2 regions of the Providencia rettgeri genome follow, and region 1 is predicted to be linked to the other one. Evidence: predicted binding sites of a transcription regulator. Region 1 holds the regulator's gene; the other holds the start of a gene.
The links. The regulator Fur, encoded in region 1, represses iron uptake genes when iron is present. The targets are predictions, from matches to a motif close to ATAATAATGAGAACNACTATCAA.

Region 1 (4,491 bases):
TGAAAGGGTTGCGCCGAGTTGAACTTAAACTAAATGAAGAAGCTGTTGCTGTACTCAATCAGTTAGCTGAAGAAAAAAATATAAGCCGTAGTGAATTGATAGAAGAAATTTTGATGTCTCAACTACAACAGGTGGATGAGACGTTATGCAAATAGTGTTCTCTTAATAAATCACACAAATTTGACAGACTTATAAAGGTTTTTTCGCCAGAATAAGGCGTAAAATTCTATTTTATTTTCGTTCTAAATGAGTTCTAGAAGTTGAGAAATTCCTTCTTTCTCTCTTAGAAAAACAAGAGGTTAATCAGTTTATGGCAGTCATCGGTATTTTCTTCGGAAGTGATACAGGTAACACAGAAAATATTGCCAAAATGATCCAAGAAAGATTAGGCAAAGACGTAGCAGAAGTTCATGATATTGCTAAGTGCAGTAAAGAAGATATTGAAGCTTTTGATATTCTACTTCTTGGTATTCCAACTTGGTATTACGGCGAAGCACAATGTGATTGGGATGACTTTTTCCCAACGTTAGAAGAAATTGATTTTGAAGGTAAGCTTGTCGCCCTATTTGGTTGCGGAGACCAAGAAGACTACGCAGAATATTTCTGTGATGCGATGGGCACCATTCGCGATATCATCGAACCTCGTGGTGCGGTGATTGTGGGTCACTGGCCAACTGAAGGCTACCACTTTGAAGTTTCAAAAGGTATGGCAGATGATAACCACTTTATCGGCTTAGCGATCGATGAAGACCGTCAACCCGAATTGACTGATGAACGTGTTGATGCATGGGTCAAACAAATCTCTGAAGAAATGTCATTAGCTGAAATTCTTGGTTAACCGATTAAAAACAGACTTGGCTCTTAAGCTGGGAGCTTTCCCAGGCAAAATGCATCCTAAAGGGGCATGAGGCAGTCTAGAATAATCGATTAACTATCCTAATTGGATAGACTTATAAGAGATTATCAAAATAATGAGACAATGCATGGTTTCTATTTTTATTTTCCATGCCTATAATTGTAAATCAGTTTAGAAGACAACTGGATCTATGTTAAAAATGTTTCGTTATTGTTAAATTTATGATTTAAGATACAGGACAAACCCGCATGACAGACAACAATAAAGCATTGAAAAATGCTGGACTCAAAGTCACTCTTCCAAGACTCAAGATTTTGGAAGTACTTCAGGAGCCTGAGTGCCACCACGTCAGTGCGGAAGATCTCTATAAAAAGCTGATTGATATGGGCGAAGAGATCGGGCTAGCGACTGTATACCGTGTATTGAACCAATTTGATGATGCAGGTATCGTTACGCGCCATAATTTCGAGGGTGGAAAATCCGTATTTGAATTAACTCAGCAGCATCACCATGACCACTTAATCTGCTTAGATTGTGGTAAAGTGATTGAGTTTACTGATGAATCGATTGAAACTCGCCAAAAAAATATCGCTGCTCGCCACGGTATTAAGTTGTCTAACCACAGCTTATACTTGTATGGTCACTGTGCTGATGGTGATTGCCGCGATAACGCTGACGCACACGAAGCAAAAGAGTAATGAATTAATCACCATCATATCGTCATGGTGAACTATTTTGCAAAAGCCTGATAGCAACTGTTATCAGGCTTTTTTATTATATTCAATCCACGGATAATCAATTTTTTCGTGATACTCAGCACATTTTTCTTATTCATTTTCTGTTTATCACTAAAATATGTTATTAATGTGAAACATTGAAGTGTTCCATAATAAGTTGCAATTCACTTCAAATCCTTTATATTATCGATTGATAAATATACCTTCTTAATTTGAGAACATTTACTGTGATATCATAGCAATACATAAAGTTAACGGAATATACTTTGTATCTATTTTTCATATAAATGCCATATAATTTATCTTATAGCGTCTAAAATAAGCTCAGTATACTAGTATCAAAATTTTTTATTTTTGAATCTAATAAACAAGAAAAGTGTAATAAAAAAGTAAAAATACATTTTTATTGTGTAATTACTGTATTTTTAACTAGACTTACTTGGTTCGCTCTCGTGTTTCGTAAGAGATTAACTGATGAAAAAAACATACTTCTTTATTAATACGAGTTTTTTCTTCTGGTTTCTTACTTTAATAGGATGGTTCTTTAGTCATACTGCCATCACCTTATTTTCATTTGTATTATCAATACTGTTTTTGATCTTATACTTCAATCAAAAAAAGGTAAGTAAAATGTTCACCAAAAGACAAAACAAACAAACCATTGAAGAAACCCCTGCAATTCCTGAACCTGAAGTTGTTTCTAAGGTAGAAGAACACGTTATGATATCAACACCAACCCTTAGTGAAGAAAAATCGAATACGATTATCTCAAGAGATGTGATATTTGAAGGTAATATTACATCCAATGAGCAAGTACATATTTATGGCAAGGTGATTGGTAATATCACTGGAAAAGAGAATACTGTGAAAGTCATGCTTAATGGACAAGTTACAGGTAACATTAGTTGTAAGGAATTGATTATTAATGGTCGAGTCGAAGGTGAGTGTGTTTCTGATTCCATTAGCATTGAAAATAATGGCGAAATCCATGGCACAATTCACTACAGCAGCTTATCGATTAAAAAAGGCGGTATTCTTTCAGGACAAGCGAATGTGAAAAATAGTGCCTCTCATACTGAGAAAATCACTCAATTAAAAGATAAAGCAAAGCTTGATGCCCCTTTCATCAAAAATAATGACGATAAAGGAATCGCTTCTTTATAAAAGCCCATCCATTTTCCTCTAAGAAACTCGAAGAAAGTTATTATGAAAATAAAAATAAGGTGAATACAATCCACCTTATTTTTAATTTTCAATCCTTTAATATACGTATATTTCCTTATTTTATTTAACGTTTGATATTATGTTTATATGCTATGTGTATTTGAGTTGGCTACCCTCGTAGTTATTACAAAGGTAACCACTACCTAGTTAACTATTCTATTAATTAAAAAACAGTAAATGGCATCATAACCATAAACTTGATATCTTTTTCATCTTGGAAGATATTGCCATAACCACCGCCATAGCTAGGAATATCGGTATGGTTATCATACTTGGTGAAATGTAATTTAAACAGTGTGTCTTTTGCTCGACCTGTTTGTACCGTATATAAAATATCAAAGTTCCACGCACTTTCTTTTAAACGCACATCTTGAGCATATTGGGAATTTGTACTTGGCTTAGCATCCCAACCATAAATATAGGATGTGCCCACTTTCCAACCAGCAAGATCCCAGTTTTTTAAGTCGTACATTACCCCTGCATACACTGCTTTTTCATTATTAGCATTCCAATCTGAGCGGCCATCCCACCAAATATCCATACGCCCATTCGATGTTGCCCAACCGGGTGTCATACGCTGCAAGAAATAACCTTGGTTACCTTCTGCTTTTACATAAGTTCCTTCAACTTTAAAATCAAACTCTTCATAGGTATAGCCAAATGTCATCGCTTGCAACCAAGCTAAGCCGTCATAAACATCATTGACTCCACCATCTGAAACTTTATCTTTTGCCCCATAGAATTGGTATGACAGGCGCAAATCCCGTTCTGCTACAGGTACCGCGTATGAAACCTTAGCAAAATACTGATCCATATAGTCTTTCGCTTGACCATAAGCCCCTTCTAACACCAAATTGTTTTTAAAATCGTATTTAAACCCAATGGAGTGCAAATAACTGATCCCTGTTTTGCCATCCGCTTCACGAAAATCATACATTGAACGGTACCACGGTGCTTTATAGCGATCTGTCCACATATAGGACATACTCAACTCACCGTTACGCTCAAAATCAAATACCCCACCAACTTCTAAACCGCGATAAGTCCCCGGCATATAGCTCCAATGTGAAGCTAACAAAGTCTGACCCGTTGGCTGAATATATCCCCCTCTTCCCCAGAAAGGGCCGTATTTCAGTTTCGCGGCAGCTTTGTAAAACGTCACACCACTGCGGTCACCCGTCCATTTTTCATCCCAACGGGATTTCGCATCACTAAAACCAATTTCATTGGGGGCCGCAGGGCCGCTATTTGATAATTCGATTGCGGTAAAACCCGCTAAATCTAGACCAACGACATCTTGAAAATAACCAGATGAAAAGTCTAGGCTAGCATTGAATGTAGAGTGTTTCAGATTGTCTGCATACTTTTTATATTTATCGCTATTAGGATCTAAATCCTTACGGGAACGATCCCTTTGCCAATAATAAAGCCCTCCCGTAAGTTTTGAATCTTCAAGGAATTGTTCAGCATATGTAATCGGCTGATATGCGATAGGCAACAACGCAATTGCGATTTTTAAGACGAGCAACTTCCTGCCAGTATTGACATATTTATTAACCATTCTTGTATTCCTCTAATATTTTTTATGTTTTATTATTCGGCCGAAATACGATTTAACGATCCATTTAAATCTAAATATTCACAGCAACTTATGTTACTTGTGATGCAATTAGC
Region 2 (4,491 bases), 440 kb from region 1:
TTTCAGTAACACTATCGCTGATACCTTACTGAAAAAGGTGAACAAGGGAGTGATGAGAGACGCATGACTTACAACCCGAATCGCGCCTTAATTAAATTAATCATCTCGCTCACCTTATTGGTTATTTTAGCGGGTTATGCCGTGTGGTTGTCATCAATGGATATTGAGATGAACCTGTTAGATAGGCGGCTTGCCCCCTCTTGGGCACACTTATTTGGCACAGATAATTTAGGCCGTGACCTTTTCGACAGAACGTTTCAGGGGGTGGCGACCAGCTTACAAATTGGCTTGATTGCTGCGATATCCAGTGGCTTTATTGCCTTGGTGATGGCGGGGTTATCTTCCGTGAGTAAAGTAATGGATTACGCTGTGCGCGGTGTGATCGATGCGCTATTGGCATTGCCGCATCTTTTGCTGCTGGTATTGATTTGCTTTACGTTAGGCGGTGGAAAAATGGGGGTGATCTGGGCCGTCGCCCTTACCCATTGGCCTAAACTGACCCTTATTTTGCGTGCCGAGCTACTGAGATTGAAGCAAGCAGATTACATTATGTTGTCCCAACGAATTGGCAATAGTGCAATTTACCGCTGGCGTTACCATTATTTACCGATGATCCTACCGCAGTGGATGGTAGGCACTTTATTGATGTTTCCGCATGCGGTACTCCATAGTGCGGCACTGAGTTTTCTCGGATTTGGCTTATCGCCACATGAACCATCTTTAGGCATTTTATTGTCTGATGCATTACGCTATCTCAGTACTGGGGCATGGTGGTTAGTGGTTTTCCCCGGTGTTGCCCTGATGGGGTTGGTATTATTATTTGACCAGTTTGCAAAAGCCGCCGCTCAACTGTGGCTGAAGGGGGCAACATGTTGAGTTTAGAGAACCTCACGATTGATGTAGCGAAATTTCGTTGGTTAGGTCGCAAACAATGGTCACCGTTACTGCAAGATATTACCCTTGATGTTCAGCCGGGGGAAATGGTGGCGCTGGTGGGAGGAAGCGGAGAAGGAAAAAGCTTGTTATTACAAAGTGTTCTTGGCTTGCTACCGGATAATATGCGTTGCCAAGGGGACATCCGGCTAAATGGTAATGCGCTGACGGAGAAAAACAAACCACAGCACCGTGGTAACGCTTTATGCTATATCCCTCAAGGCGTTAGTGCGCTAAATCCCTTAATTCAAATAGGCCCTCAGCTTGAGCGGGCGGCAGTACTGAGTGGTCAGCACATTAAAATGCATGATGTGGCGCGCCATCTTCAACAATATAATTTGCAAGAAAGTTTGGTGAGTCGCTATCCTAGCCAACTGTCAGGCGGCATGGCAAAGCGGGTATTAGCCAGCAGTGCCACGTTATCACGAGCAGAATATATCCTAGCGGATGAAATTTCGTCTTGGTTGGATGATGAACATGCGTTGCAATTGCTTGAGAATATGAAATCCCTTTGCCGTGATGGACGCGGAATTTTATGGGTTACTCACGATTTATCGATGGCGGTACGCTTTGCTGACCGCATCGCGTTACTGCGTAATGGTGCGCTAGAAGAGGTATTGAGTAGCCAAACTTTAAAGCAAGGTGGCGGGGGAACATGGCTGCAATCCTTATGGAATGCATTGCCAGAACATCAATTTATGGCAATGAAATGAGTAATATCGAACCGATTTTAGTGGTTAAAAACCTACGCATTGAGCAAGGGGGAAAAGTCCTGTGGCAAGACTTTGATTTTTCCCTGGCACCTAATGAGCGCCTTGGTATCTCTGCCCCCAGTGGTTTTGGTAAAACAACCCTTGGCCGGGTTTTAGCCCAGTGGCAAGTCCCCACAGGTGGCACTATTTTATTTGCAGGAAAACACCTCCCGAAACAAGGTTATTGCCCAATCCAGCTTGTTCCTCAGCACCCTGAAAAAAGCTTTAACCCTTACCGCTCCGTAGGCGCGAGCTTACGCGATGCATGGCAACCCGATGCAGATTGGTTAGAACGGTTTTCCATTCAACCGCAATGGTTAGCGCGGCGGCCAAACGAGTTATCTGGGGGAGAATTGGCGCGGATCGCCTTATTACGAGCCCTTGACCCACGAACACAAATTTTAATCGCCGATGAAATTACCGCCCAATTGGATGCACACTTACAAAAGAATATCTGGCAACAGCTTATTCAACTGTCTGAAGAACGCCCGTTAGGGATGATTATTTTTAGCCATAACAAGGCGTTACTTGAAAAGGTATGTACATCAGTTATGACTTTAGACAGTACAATTACCGCCACATTATAGACAGCGGTTAAACAAGTAAGCATGATGAGACGCTTTCTGGCAAATTTAAGGCTCGGATGATGCAGACAACGATATCAAACAAGTCATTCATATTTGGACGATAACCAGTATCGTATATTTTGAGGGGCAACTTATCTTGCTGATTTTTCAATAAAAAAGAAGTTACCGTTTTTATTGAAAGAAATTATATTGATTAATTTATTATATTAAAAATAAACGAACTGGAAATAACGTATTTTGTTTATTGTTTAATTCACTAAAAATCTTATTGGTGTGTTGCTAACCCATTTAAAATTTCAATATGCAACTTTCTCTTTTCATCGCACGAGTTTCTAAAGCAAAGTTTTTATAATTAATAAAACATTTAAATCTGAAATGCTATTCCAAATAGACATCCTTTTTTACAATAGAATAACTATCCGAAATTTAATTCCAATAATATTGGTCAAATCCAACTTATTTCTTGTTTTTGGCAAAGGGCAGGGAAACCATCTTATTAGTCGTGCTATTACTGAGGTTACAGAAAGGGCAAGGCCTGCGGCGTATTAGTTTAATAACGTGGGGCACAGCCCTATTGATCCGCCACAACCTTAACGACAAAGCATGAAAATAAATAATTGTCTTCAATTCTACGTATTAATACGCATAAATCAGACCTAACACAAATATTCTTTTATTTTACAATATAATGATAATAATTCTTATATCTAACATGATTATCAGTTACTATTGCGAATAATTTTTCATCGATATAGTTCGCGATGATTTAGTCATGTCTCGTTATTGGTTTTGGCGCTGATAACAATAGTATTAATAATGATATTTAAAGGTTTTGACCGAATGAAAATAAAACATCTTTTTATGCTTTCCCCTTGCTTGTTGCCTTTTATTTCTCCCTCGGTGTTTGCCACCGATAACAAAGAAGAAAAAATCACTGTTTCTGCAACTCGCGGTTATAAAACGGTTTCAGAAATGGCGCAAACCACCTGGGTGATTGACAACGCTGAAATTGAGCAACAGGCAGAAGGTGGAAAAGAGTTAAAAGATATTTTATCTCAGTTAATTCCCGGTATGAGCGTGAGTGGCCAAGGGCGTACAAACTATGGCATGAATATGCGTGGACGCTCAATGATAGTGATGGTCGATGGAGTACGCCTCAATTCCTCTCGTAGTGATAGTCGCCAATTAGATTCTATTGATCCGTTTAATATTAACCACATTGAAGTTATTTCGGGCGCAACGGCGATGTACGGTGGGGGCAGTAGCGGTGGTTTAATTAATATTGTGACGAAAAAAGGCCAAGAAGAAAAACAAGTTTCCCTGCAATTAGGTGGAAAAACAGGTTTTAATAACGGTAAAGATCACGATGAAAATGTCGCTGCGGCGGTAAGTGGAGGCAATGAAAATGCACATGGTCGTGTTGCTGTAGCGTACCAACGTTATGGTGGTTGGTATGATGGCAAAGGTGATGCGATTAATATTGATAATACCCAAACAGGGTTACAATTTTCCGATCGTCTTGATGTGATGGCATCAGGGACAATCAAAGTTAATGAAACACAGCAGGTTCAAGCAACTTATCAGCACTATAAAAGTGAATCCGACGGTAAGCACGGCCTGTATTTAGGAAAAGATTTTTCTGCGGTGAAGGGGGAGGGGAAGGCTTATAACAGTGGTAAATTAAGTTCAGATCGTTTACCGGGAACAGAGCGTAACCTGCTTAATTTGCAATATTCAAATGCCGATATGTTTGGGCAAGATTTTGTTGCGCAGGCTTACTACCGTGATGAATCACAAAAATATTACCCATTCCCAACTCTCACAGACAACGATGTGACGAGTATCAGTTCATCAGATCAAAAAACCAATTTCTATGGCACTAAGCTGACATTTAATAGCCAACCCCTTGATGAACTGACGTTAACTTATGGTGTGGATGCGGAGCATGAACAATTTCGTGCAAACCAAATGTTTTTTGATTTGGAGCGCGCGAAACAATCAGGGGGAATGGATCTTACCAAAGCGTTCCAAATAGGCCGTTATCCAAGTTATACCACCACGAACATGGCGACATTCTTACAAAGCAGCTATGACATCACGCCGATGTTCACCTTAAGCGGTGGTGTACGGTACCAATATACGGAAAATAAAGTGGATGATTTTGTTGGCTATGCACAGCAAGAAGCCATTGCGAACGGCAAGGGAAAATCTGCAGATGC

Region 2: the regulator Fur is predicted to act here: its motif matches at 2,955-2,977, upstream of AB6N04_RS12225 (TonB-dependent siderophore receptor).

What each region holds. Positions count from the first base shown of each region.
Region 1 is NZ_CP163512.1:2,262,784-2,267,274, forward strand. It holds gene ybfE (LexA regulated protein) at 1-155, shown strand, start outside; gene fldA (flavodoxin FldA) at 311-838, shown strand; gene fur (ferric iron uptake transcriptional regulator) at 1,105-1,554, shown strand; gene AB6N04_RS10260 (polymer-forming cytoskeletal protein) at 2,224-2,757, shown strand; gene AB6N04_RS10265 (OprD family outer membrane porin) at 2,981-4,378, opposite strand.
Region 2 is NZ_CP163512.1:2,703,749-2,708,239, reverse strand. It holds gene AB6N04_RS12245 (ABC transporter permease) at 1-67, shown strand, start outside; gene AB6N04_RS12240 (ABC transporter permease) at 64-876, shown strand; gene AB6N04_RS12235 (ATP-binding cassette domain-containing protein) at 870-1,646, shown strand; gene AB6N04_RS12230 (ATP-binding cassette domain-containing protein) at 1,643-2,272, shown strand; gene AB6N04_RS12225 (TonB-dependent siderophore receptor) at 3,113-4,491, shown strand, end outside.